DNA from 2 places in the Sphingomonas sp. BK036 genome. Region 1 is predicted to be linked to the other one. Evidence: riboswitches for the same ligand, from Rfam matches in the RefSeq annotation. Region 1 holds a riboswitch; the other holds the start of a gene.
What was found. A riboswitch is a leader RNA that binds a small molecule or an ion and turns the genes downstream of it on or off. The one in region 1 is predicted to bind thiamine pyrophosphate.
Positions count from the first base shown of each region.

Region 1 (5,799 bases):
AGCGGCTGCTGGCGACGCGCCGGCACATCGAACCCGCGAGCCGCGACGTGCAATTCCGCAAGCGCCACCCCGGCAGCATGCGCATGATCGAGCGACAGGAACGGCGTCCATGACAGCCGGTCGCGGTACAGGTCCGCGCCCGGCGACTGGCGATGCAGTTCGTACGACCAGTCGCCGAACGCCACGGCACTCGCGCCGTCGGCCGCGCGCAGGACGTCGGGCACTGACAGCCCCGACGCGGCGAGATGTGCGATGAACGCGTGCTCCTCGCCGAGCCCCTCGCGCGTGCGGACATGGTGATGATGCCGCTTGAGCAGGAGCACACCGCGCGTCGTCTGGACCAGCGTGGCCGCGGAAAATGGCCGCGGCGAATGCCAGTGCAGCCCGGTCACCGCCCCCGCCGCCGGAAAGCGCGCGAGCACCGCGGCGGCTTCGTCCGGGGTGATCGCCGGCCAGGTTGGCGCCTCCCATTCGGTGCCCATGCCGTGGACACGGTGGTCTTCGGGCTCAGGGACGCGCGCGGGGGTCGCTACCATCTCAGAACGCCCGCGAGATCGTCGCCATCACCGCTGCGCCGCTGCCGACATAATAAGCGGGCGCCGAGCCGGCGATGACGGTGCCGTTGCGGCCGATCGTGTCCTGCGCGTTGGTGCTGACCGACTGGACGCCCGCGAGGACGTGCGGGTCGGTGACGTTGATCGCGTTGACGCGCAGGTCGGTGCGCTTGCCGTCGAGCCATTCCGCCAGGTGCATGCCGACCGACAGGTCGAGCGTCGCATAGCCCTTGATACGCTCGTCGTTCATGAAGCTCGCATATTGCGCGCCGATATATTTGGACGCCACGCTGCCGAAGAACCGGCCGTCGTCATATGTACCGCCCGCGCCGAACTGGACGGTCGGGCTGGACACCGCGCGGCGGCCGCGGGTCGGCAGGAAGTCCGTACCGACGGGCAGGTCGTCGTCGATCCGCGCACGCAGATATTCGCCCGACAGGTAGAGGCTGACGCCTGCCACCGGGCGGTAATCGATCTCCGCATCCACCCCGTACGAGGTCTGCCCGCCGGCGTTGATCGTCGTGTTGACCTGCGCCCCGCCATTATCGATCACGGTCGCAAGCTGTCGGTTGCGGAACTTGTAGTGGAAGCCGGTCACCGACGCGGAGAGCTGCTCGCCGATGAAGCGATAGCCGATCTCCTGCGAGACCGAATATTCGTTCTTGAGGTCGTTGGTCCCCTGCACCACGACCGCGCCGCCATAATAGCTGTTGTAGAGCGTGAATTCGTTGGGCGTGCGGAAGTTGGTGGTGATGTTGGCGAACAGCTGCTGGCGATCGTTGAGCCGGTAGTGGATCGCGGCGCGAGGCAGCGCGGCGAAGCTGTCCTTGCGCACCGTGTCCTGCGGTCCGGGCAGATAGGTCCGGCCGTTGCGCAGCACGTTGACGCCCTTGAACCCCGCCTCGATCGTCAACCGCGGCGTCAGCGCGATGCTGTCGGCGACGAAGACGCTCTTGGTCACCGTGACGGTGCGCTGGTTCTCATAGGCGAGCAGGCGGCCGTCGGCGGTGCGGATCGCCTTTGCGCGATACCCCCATCGGTCGGTTGGCTGCCCCTCGGCATCGATCGACGTGTAGGACTGCGTGACCCGGTCGGTGCCGTAATCGAACCAGAGGCCGGCGGTGAGCGTGTGCGCGCCGGTCTTCAGCGTCAGCTTGGCGACGGTGCCCGCGCGCATCTGGTCGCCGGTATAATTGCCGAGCACGGTCGCCACGCCATCGACCGCGCCGGGCAGCGCGAGCGGCTGGGCCAGTTCCTCGGTGCCGAGGAAATTCCCCTCCGTCGTCAGCTGCGTGCCATAAGGCGCGTTGCCATAGCCGAACTGGAGATAGCTGGTGGTGTCGAGCGCGAGCCGGTCGTTCAGCGCGAGGTGTACCGGGGCGGAGGCGTAGAGGTTGCGGAACGGTGCGCGGTACAGCCGCCAATAGTTCGTGTTCCCCGCGGTGTAGCGCGCATCATAGTTGAACCCGCGCCCCTGCGCGGTCCACTCGGCGAGCGTCGGGCTGGGATAGCTCGACGTGTTCGCGTCGTTATACGACAGCGCGAGGCTGGCACGGTTGCCCGCGCCCCATTCGTTCAGGATCTTGGCGTCGATGTGCTGGCGCGTGTCGAAGCCGGGCCCGCGCCAGTTGTCCGCGCGGGTGTTCGAATAGGACAGGAAGGCCTTCAGCCCGGTTTGCCCGATCGTGCCGCTGTCGATGCGCACGAAGCCGCGCCGCGCCGCATAGCTGCCGAGCGACAGGTCGACGAGCGCACCGGGGCGCGCCTTCGGATCGTCGAGCGCAAGCGACAACAGACCGCCCGCGCCACCCAGCGTCGGCGAATCGATATCGACCGAGCCTTGCGCGATCGAGATGCGCTTCAAATTTTCCGGATCGGCGAACTGCGACGGATAGGCGTAATAATAGCCGATGTCGTTCTGCGGCGCGCCTTCCATCAGCACGCCGATCTCGTCCTGGCCTAGGCCGCGCAGCGTCAGGCTGGAGCTGGTCGACAGGCCGTAGGGATCGCTCGACGCGACGTTCGCGCCGGGCAGCAACGTGACGAGCTGGAACGCATTGAGCGTCGGCGCCTGCTTGACGATGAAGTCAGCGGAGATCGCACTCTGCGCGCGCGGCACTTTCTGGTCGGGCAGAAACCCGGCGGGATCGGGCTTGCCGACCACCCGGATCTCGGCGGGTTCGACCGGATCGGGCGCGACCTGCGCCCCGGCCGAGGAGGCGACGAACGCCGCCGACAGCGTCAATGCAATGCGCGCCGACCGCCTGCGGTTGCAAGAGGCCGACATCACGAGCGAAAACCGATACTGAAAAACGTCACGTCCACTCCAATCGGAGGGACGACGGGCCAGCCGCAGACCCTCCCTACGCCGGTATCAGCCGGATCAGGTTCAGCGGGTCATGGGCTGCAGCCCACCTCTCAGCCGCGCATCAGCGGCCCCCCGGGGATGCGCGGCGCTTAAGTGGTTGGACAGGCGATGGGAAGCGCTATCGCGACGATGGTGTCACGTCAGTGACACCCGCGGTGCCTAGGGGGCGATCGGCGTCTGACGCTTTCTATCGAACCAGGACCCGTTCTATGCCCGCTCTCCGTCCGGTCTCGGCTGCCTTCCGTGCTGCCCTCGCCCTGTCGCTGTCGATCATTCCCGGCGTGACGCAAGCGCGCCCAGCGTCGCGCGACCTGCGGCTCGAGCGGGTCGTGATGCTGATGCGGCACGGCGTGCGAGCGCCGCTGGCGGGCGAAGTGCCCGACGCCACGCGGACCGCGCAACCCTGGCCGACCTGGCCGGTCCCCGAAGGACAGGTGACCCCGCACGGCGCCGCCGCAATGCGGTTGCTCGGGCAGTATGACCGCCGCTGGCTCGCGCCGCTCGGGCTCGCAAGCTGCCCGGTGCCGGGCACGATCCGGATCTGGACGAACACCGCCAGCCGGACGATCGCGAGCGGAGACGCCTATGCGCAGGGGTTCGCACCGGGCTGTCGCGTCGCGGTCGGCCACCGCCCCGTCGACCAGACCGATCCAATCTTCGAGCCGCTCTCCGCGCGCGCGACCGCGTTCATGCCGCGCGAGGCGATCGCCTCGATCGATCGCCATACCGGCGGGATGGACGCGCTCGTCGCCCGCCATCGCACGGCGCTCGCGCGGATCGACACCGTGCTCGGCTGCGACGCTGGCCCGTGCAGCCCGGTCACGCCAGCGACCGTCCGCGCATCGGCCGATGGGCACGGCATCGATCTGTCGGGGCCGATCCGTGCCGCGTCGGGGACAGCGCAGGTCCTGCTGCTCGAAGAGGCCGAGGGCATGCCGCGCCGCCAGGTCGGATGGGGCCACGCCGATCCCGCGACGATCGCGCAGGTCGGTGCTGTGCACGCCGCGTTGTTCGATGTGTTCACGCGCTCGCCCTACATGGCGGCGCACCAGGCCTCGGTTCTCAGCCAGCGGATCATCGACACCCTTACCATGCCCAACGCCCCACGGCTGGACGTGATGGTCGGCCACGATACCAATGTGACGGCGCTCGCCGCCGCGCTGCATGTCGATCTCGACGCGCCGGGCTTTGCCCGCAACGACGTCGCACCCGGCGGCGCGCTCGTGGTAGAACGTTTGCGCGATACGCGATCGGGGGAGCGGTTCGTCCGGCTCTATTACCGCGTGCAACCGCTGGCCGCGATCCGCGCGTTGAAGGCCGACGTCGTCGTGACGCCGCTAACGATCCCAGGCTGTGCATCGCCCTGCCGGCTCGACCGCTTCGTCACCCTACTGCGGTCGAGGATCGCCGTGCCACGCCCATCATAGGATTGGGTGGTGCGGGCGATCCATCGACGCCACAGTATTAAAAGCTAGCTCAGCCGTTGGTGCGCGCGCGCGCCTTCTCCGCCTTGGCCTGTTTGGCATAATGGTGATGCGCTACGGCACAGCCGACCGCAGCGCCCATCACCGCATGCCCCTTGCCGACGAAATGGCCACCGACGCCGCCCGCCGCCGCGCCACGGATACAGCCCTTGGCCAGCACGGGAGACGCACTCATGGCCAGCAACGGAAGAGCAACCAGCGTAAGATACCGCATGCCAAAGTCCTTTATCGACGAGATCAGGACTTAGAAAACACGATCAACTTGCTGACGTTCCGTGAGATTTCGTTCATGTTCTCCGGCGTCGCGTCGAGCGGATCCGAGAGGCAACGCTCCGGCCTGCCCGGGACGCCCAAGCGTCCGAACAGGCCGGGTTCAATCGATCACACCGCGCCGTGGCACTGCTTGTACTTGCGGCCCGACCCGCACGGGCATGGCGCGTTGCGACTGACCACGCCTTCCCAATTCGCCGGATCCTCGCCGATATCGGCCTCCTGCGGCTGCGGGATCTGGAGCGGCGGCATCGTCGACGTGATGTGGCCACGCGTGCCCGCATCGAAGTCGTTCGAATTGTCCTCGCCGGTGAACGGGTCGAAATGCGTCGTGATGAAGTCGGGCAGCTCGGGAAGCCCGACCGGCGCCTGCATCTGGAACTGCGCATGCGCGATCGTCTTTGTCACGTCCTCGCGGATCGTCTCGAGCATCCGCTGGAACAGCGAGAACGCCTCCTGCTTGTATTCGTTGATCGGCGTCTTCTGTGCATAGGCACGCAGATGGACGACCTGGCGCAGCGCGTCGAGCGTGGCCAGATGCTCCTTCCAGTGATGGTCGAGATTCTGCAGCAGGATCGACTTCTCGACCGATGTCCACGTCTCCGCATCCAGATCCGCGGCCTTCGTCGCGATCGCCTCGTCCGCCATCGCGCGGACTCGCTCCTCGATCATCTCGGGGTCGACCGATTCCTCGAGCAGCCACGCGTCGATCGGCGGCTCGAGGTTCATCACCTCGGCGAGCCGCGCCTTCATCCCCGCGACGTCCCACTGCTCGGGATACGAGTTGGGCGGGCATGCATCGCCGATGATTACGTTGACCGTTTCCGCGCGCATGTCGGTGACCACGTCGCCGACCGTCTCGGCATCCATGATGTCCGCGCGCTGCTCGTAGATGACCTTGCGCTGCTCGTTCATCACGTCGTCATATTCGACGACCTGCTTGCGGATGTCGTAGTTGCGCGCTTCGACCTTCTTCTGCGCGGTCTCGATCGCCTTGCTCAGCCACTTGCTGCCGATCGCCTCGCCATCCTCGATATTGTTGCGCATCATCTTTGCGAACAGCGTGTCCGGCCCGAAGATCCGGAGCAGATCGTCGTCGAGGCTCAGATAGAAGCGCGACAGG
Region 1 is NZ_SGXR01000004.1:690,948-696,746, reverse strand. Features, by position in the region: gene EV283_RS10300 (phosphotransferase) at 1-536, opposite strand, end outside; gene EV283_RS10295 (TonB-dependent receptor) at 538-2,841, opposite strand; TPP riboswitch at 2,898-3,007, opposite strand; gene EV283_RS10290 (histidine-type phosphatase) at 3,132-4,349, shown strand; gene EV283_RS10285 (hypothetical protein) at 4,399-4,620, opposite strand; gene secA (preprotein translocase subunit SecA) at 4,788-5,799, opposite strand, start outside.

Region 2 (5,799 bases), on a different contig from region 1:
CGTCCGCACGACGCTGTACGGAAAGGGCATCGCGACCCCGTCGCTGCGCACCTCGGCCGACGCCATCTCGCGTGCCCGCGACAGCCTCGACGGCGGCGGCGCGAACACGACGATCTTCGGCACCAACGATCTCGACCAGGGCATTTCGTCGTACAGCGCGACACCGATCAACCTGGCGAGCACGCAGGCCGCAGTGACCGTGTCGAACATTGTTCCGCTCGACAGCAACGGCGTCGCGTACAGCCGCTCGGCCAGCCAGGTGCTCAACATCGTGTACCTCAACAGCGGTGCAGCGTCGGCGGGCGGTTTCTTCCCGAGCGGCATGAACGGCAACATCAGGACGAGCACCGCGGCGGGCTGATCGCATCAGCCTAGCCCACCGCTTTTCTTCGCTATTCAGGGGATACCCCAATGACCGATCTCAATACCAAGCTCGAAATATTCGACGCGATCGCCACGCGCCGCAACGAGCGCCGCAGCTTCCTTCGTTTCGCCGGTGGCTCGGCGATCGCACTCGGCGGTGCGACGCTTCTCTCCGCCTGCGGCAGCGATGATTCCGATCTCGCCCCGTCGCCGACGCCGTCGCCGACTCCGACGGCTGCGCTGAATGATGCGGACGTGCTGAACTTCGCACTCAACCTCGAATATCTCGAGGCACAATTCTATGCCTATGCGGCGTTCGGCGTCGGGCTCAATGCGAGCCTGCTGACCGGGACCGGCACGCAGGGTGGGGTCACGGGCGGTGCGCAGGTACCGTTCTCCGACACTGTCGTGCGCGAATATGCTCGCGAGATCGCGATCGACGAGGTCGCGCACGTCGCGTTCCTGCGGTCCGCGCTCGGCACCGCCGCCGTGGCGCAGCCTGCACTCGACATCTCGGCCGGCACCGCCGCCGCGCCGGGTGCGTTTACCTCTGCTGCGCGTGCGGCTGGCGTCATCGGTGCGACGGGTGTGTTCAACCCCTATGCCGACGACAACAGCTTCCTGCTGGGGGCATATATCTTCGAGGACGTCGGCGTTTCGGCCTATAAGGGCGCTTCGCCGCTGATCGCGAACAAGACGTATCTGGAAGCTGCCGCCGGCATTCTCGCTGCCGAGGCCTATCACGCCGGTCTTATCCGGACGATCCTGTTTCGCAAGGGCCTGACCACACCTTCGCTGGTCACAGGCGCCAACCAGATCAGCGACGCGCGCGACAGCCTTGACGGTACCGTCACGAACACGTCGACGGGCGTGATCGGCGACGACGATCAGGGCATCACCGGATCGGATGCGACGATGTCGAACATCGTGCCCACCGACGCCAACGGGCTCGCCTACAGCCGTTCGACCGGCCAGGTGCTCAACATCGTCTATCTCAACAAGACGGCCGTCTCGATGGGCGGGTTCTTCCCGGCCGGTGTCAACGGGAACATCAAGACGAGTGCCGCCAACGCCTGATCGGCCTGCGCAACCGAAACAGAAACAGAAACCTTGGGTCGCGGCGAGCATTGGGAGCGCCGCGACCCTTGTTTGGGGAACGACCATGACTCACTTCACGAAACTTACGATGCTCGCCGGTCTCGCCACCGCGGGCATTTTTGCCGTTCCGGCGCACGCGCAGGACATGACGACCGACGACAAGCCGTTCTCGGGTCTGTATATCGGTGCTGCCGGCGGTTACGACGTCCAGCCTAACGACGTCGGCTCGTCGATCCTGTTCGACCGCAACGGCGACGGTAACTTCAGCGACAGCGTCAACACCATCACCGGCGCCAACGCCTTCTCGCCCGGCTTCTGCAATGGCTCGGCGCGGACCGCCGTCCCGGCTTACGGGTGCCGCAACGACGATGATGGCTGGTCCTATTACGGTCGCGCGGGCTTCGACGTGCAGAGCGGTCCGTTCGTGGTCGGCCTGGTCGGCGAATTCGGCAAGGCCGAGATCACCGACAGCGTCGCCGCCTTCTCGACCACGCCCGCCAGCTACACGATGGCGCGCAAGCTGAAGTGGGAAGGCTCGGTCCGCGCACGCGCCGGTCTCGCCGCCCGCAACACGCTGTTCTACGCCACCGGCGGCGCCGGCTATGCCAAGATCGACAATCTGTTCTTCACCACGAACACCGCCAACGCGTTCGCGGCCACCGGCTCGAACAAGCGCTGGGGCTATGTCGGCGGCGGCGGCATCGAGCAGAAGCTGACCAAGAACATCTCGATCGGCATGGAATACACCTATCACCAGTATAAGGACGACGACGCGCGCGTCCTCGTCACGGCCGGTACCGCGCTTGCGGGCAGCCCGGTCCTGTTGGCGAACAACCCGTTCGTGCTGGCGCCCAACACCAGCGGCACCACGTTCCGCCGCAGCGACGAGAATTTCCGCTGGCACAGCCTGCGCGGGACGGTGGCGTTCCGGTTCTGACGTGAGGGTCAGCCCCCGGCACAGTGGCTGACGACGACTGGTCGACAGGAAGGACCGCTACCCGATCCAGGTGGCGGTCCTTTTTGCGTTGCGTACCAAACCCGTGCCCCTATGCTTGACCCACCCCGGGGGAGCGCTGCCGGGTTTCCATCAAATGCGAATTTGCTGGGCACCCCACCGCGCTTGAGAGGAAGGCAGGAGCCTTCGACCCGCTGAACCTGATCCGGTTGATACCGGCGGAGGGAGGGAGCGGTCGCTACAGAACCGCAGCCTTGCTCCGACACCTTTAGGAGCAAGCGCATGGCCGACGTCGACACGCATTTCCCCCAGCCCGCAGCACAGATCGGCGTCACCACCGGCCCGATCCGCGGCTCGCGGAAAATCCACGTCGCAGTGCCGACCAGCCCCGACGTCCGAGTCGCGATGCGCGAGATCGTCCTCGACCCGAGCTGTTTCGAGCCTCCCCTGCGGGTCTACGACACCAGCGGCCCGTACACTGACCCGCGCGCCACGATCGACATCGACGCGGGCCTGCCGCAACTCCGCCGCGCCTGGATCGAAGCGCGTGGCGACGTCGAGAGCTATGACGCGCGCGAAGTCCGTCCCGAGGATAATGGCCAGCTCGGCCCCGACCGCTCGGGCGGCGTCCCGCAATTCCCCGGCAGCATCAAGCGTCCCTTGCGTGCGAAGCCCGGCGCCAATGTCAGCCAGATGCATTACGCGCGGCGTGGCATCATCACCCCCGAGATGGAATATGTCGCCACCCGCGAGAATCTCGGCCGCGCGATGCTCAAGGACTATAAGCGCGACGGAGAGAGCTTCGGCGCGAGCATCCCCGACTTCGTCACCCCCGAATTCGTCCGCGACGAGATTGCGCGGGGCCGCGCGATCATCCCCAACAACATCAACCACCCCGAATCCGAACCGATGGCGATCGGCCGCAACTTCCTGGTCAAGATCAACGCCAATATCGGCAATTCGGCGGTCGCATCGAACGTCGCGGCCGAGGTCGACAAGCTCGTCTGGTCGATCCGCTGGGGTGCCGACACGGTGATGGACCTCAGCACCGGTCGCAACATCCACGACACGCGCGAATGGATCCTGCGCAACTCGCCCGTCCCGATCGGCACGGTGCCGATCTACCAGGCGCTCGAAAAGGTCGGCGGCGTCGCCGAGGACCTGACTTGGGAGATCTTCCGCGACACGCTGATCGAGCAGGCCGAGCAGGGCGTCGATTACTTCACGATCCACGCTGGCGTCCGCCTCGCCTATATCCCGATGACCGCCAAGCGCGTCACCGGCATCGTCAGCCGCGGTGGCTCGATCATGGCGAAATGGTGCCTCAGCCACCACAAGGAGAGCTTCCTCTACGAGCGCTTCGACGAGATCACCGAGATCATGAAGGCGTATGACATCGCCTATTCGCTCGGCGACGGCCTGCGCCCCGGCTCGATCGCCGACGCCAACGACGAAGCGCAGTTCAGCGAACTCTACACGCTCGGCGAACTCACGCATCGTGCGTGGAAGAGCGACGTGCAGGTCATGATCGAAGGCCCCGGCCATGTGCCGATGCACAAGATCAAGGAGAATATGGACAAGCAGCTCGAGGTCTGTGGCGAGGCGCCCTTCTATACGCTCGGGCCGCTTACCACCGATATCGCGCCGGGTTACGACCATATCACCAGCGGCATCGGTGCCGCGATGATCGGCTGGTACGGCACCGCGATGCTTTGCTACGTCACGCCCAAGGAGCATCTCGGGCTTCCCGACCGCGACGACGTGAAGGTCGGCGTCGTCACCTACAAGCTGGCCGCGCATGCCGCCGATCTGGCAAAGGGCCACCCGGCCGCGCAGATGCGCGACGATGCGCTGTCGCGCGCGCGGTTCGAATTCCGCTGGCGCGATCAGTTCAACCTGAGCCTCGATCCCGACACGGCCGAACAGTATCACGACCAGACGCTCCCCGCGGAGGGCGCCAAGACCGCGCATTTCTGCTCGATGTGCGGGCCCAAATTCTGCTCGATGAAGATCACGCAGGAGGTGCGCGATTTCGCCGCCAAGCAGAATAGCCCGGCGGACATGTTCCTGGCGGCGGATGTCACCGCGGCCGATGCCGACCGCGCCAAGTTCGCGACCAGCGCGACCGTGGCCGATGCCGAGCAGGGCATGGCCGATATGAGCGAGAAGTTTCGTGCGAAGGGCAGCGAGATCTATCTGCCGGCCGAATAACGCAAAGCCGCAGCCCGGCTATCCTCCCCTTGGCGGGGGAGGATAGCGTCTCGCGGTCAGGCGAGACTGACGCGTCCGCCGGCGTGACGCTCGAGGCGGCCGGCGAGTTCGAGTTCGAGCAGCACGGTGTGGACGACCGCCGGGCTCTCGCGCGACTGGCGAATGAGCTCGTCGATCGTCACGGGGACGGGGCCGAGCAGGTCGGCGATCCGGCGGCGGTCGGCGTCGCTCGCGTCCTGCGGCGGCGTCGCGGCAAAGGCGTCGATCGGCGAGCGGACGGAACGGGGATCGAACGGGCGGATCTGTTCGAGGATGTCGGCGGCCGATTGTACTAACGTGGCGCCCTCGCGGATCAGCAGGTTGCAGCCTTGCGCGCGCGGGTCGAGCGGGCTGCCGGGGACGGCCATGACTTCGCGCCCCGATTCGTTGGCGAGCCGCGCGGTGATGAGCGACCCGGATTTGGAGACAGCCTCGACCACGACCGTGCCGATCGCAAGGCCTGCGATGATGCGGTTGCGCGAGGGGAAGTTGCGCGCCTTGGGTTCGGTACCGGGGGGCTGTTCGGCGAGAAGGAGCCCGCCGGTCGCGATCCGCTCCTGCAGGGCGGTATTGTCGGGCGGATAGGCGATGTCGATCCCGCTGGCGATGACCCCGATCGTCGCGCCATCGGAGCCGGCACCCAGCGCGCCGATATGCGCCGCCGTGTCGATGCCGCGCGCGAGGCCAGAGACGATAGTCGTGCCCTCTTCCGCCAGCTGGAGCGCGAGCTGGCGCGCGAAACGGCAGGCGGCGGCCGATGCGTTGCGCGCGCCGACCATTGCGACGCAGGGGCGGGCCGCGTGCGCAATATCGCCGCGGAAGATCAGCGCCGGGGGGGCGGTTTCGATCTCGGCGAGGAGACGCGGATAGTCCGGGTCGTCGAGGAACAGGTAGCGCGCGCCGAGCCTGGCGGTGGCGGCGATTTCGCGTTCGGCGACGGAGACGTCGGCGATCCGGGGACTGCGCCCGCCGCCGCGTTGGGCAAGCATCGGGAGCGCGGCGATGGCGGCCTCTGCACTGCCGAAACGGGCGATGAGCTGGCGATAGGTGACCGGTCCGATCCCGGTCGTGCGGATGAGCCGGAGACGGGAGACCGTCGGGTCAGTCACTCTTTTGCCGGTTGGTGCCGATCC
Region 2 is NZ_SGXR01000003.1:1,183,924-1,189,722, reverse strand. Features, by position in the region: gene EV283_RS05615 (ferritin-like domain-containing protein) at 1-361, shown strand, start outside; gene EV283_RS05610 (ferritin-like domain-containing protein) at 412-1,440, shown strand; gene EV283_RS05605 (outer membrane beta-barrel protein) at 1,526-2,398, shown strand; TPP riboswitch at 2,515-2,660, shown strand; gene thiC (phosphomethylpyrimidine synthase ThiC) at 2,699-4,627, shown strand; gene dprA (DNA-processing protein DprA) at 4,684-5,775, opposite strand; gene plsY (glycerol-3-phosphate 1-O-acyltransferase PlsY) at 5,768-5,799, opposite strand, start outside.
Region 2: linked by a shared signal. The riboswitch ahead of thiC (phosphomethylpyrimidine synthase ThiC) and the one ahead of EV283_RS10295 (TonB-dependent receptor) in region 1 are both predicted to bind thiamine pyrophosphate.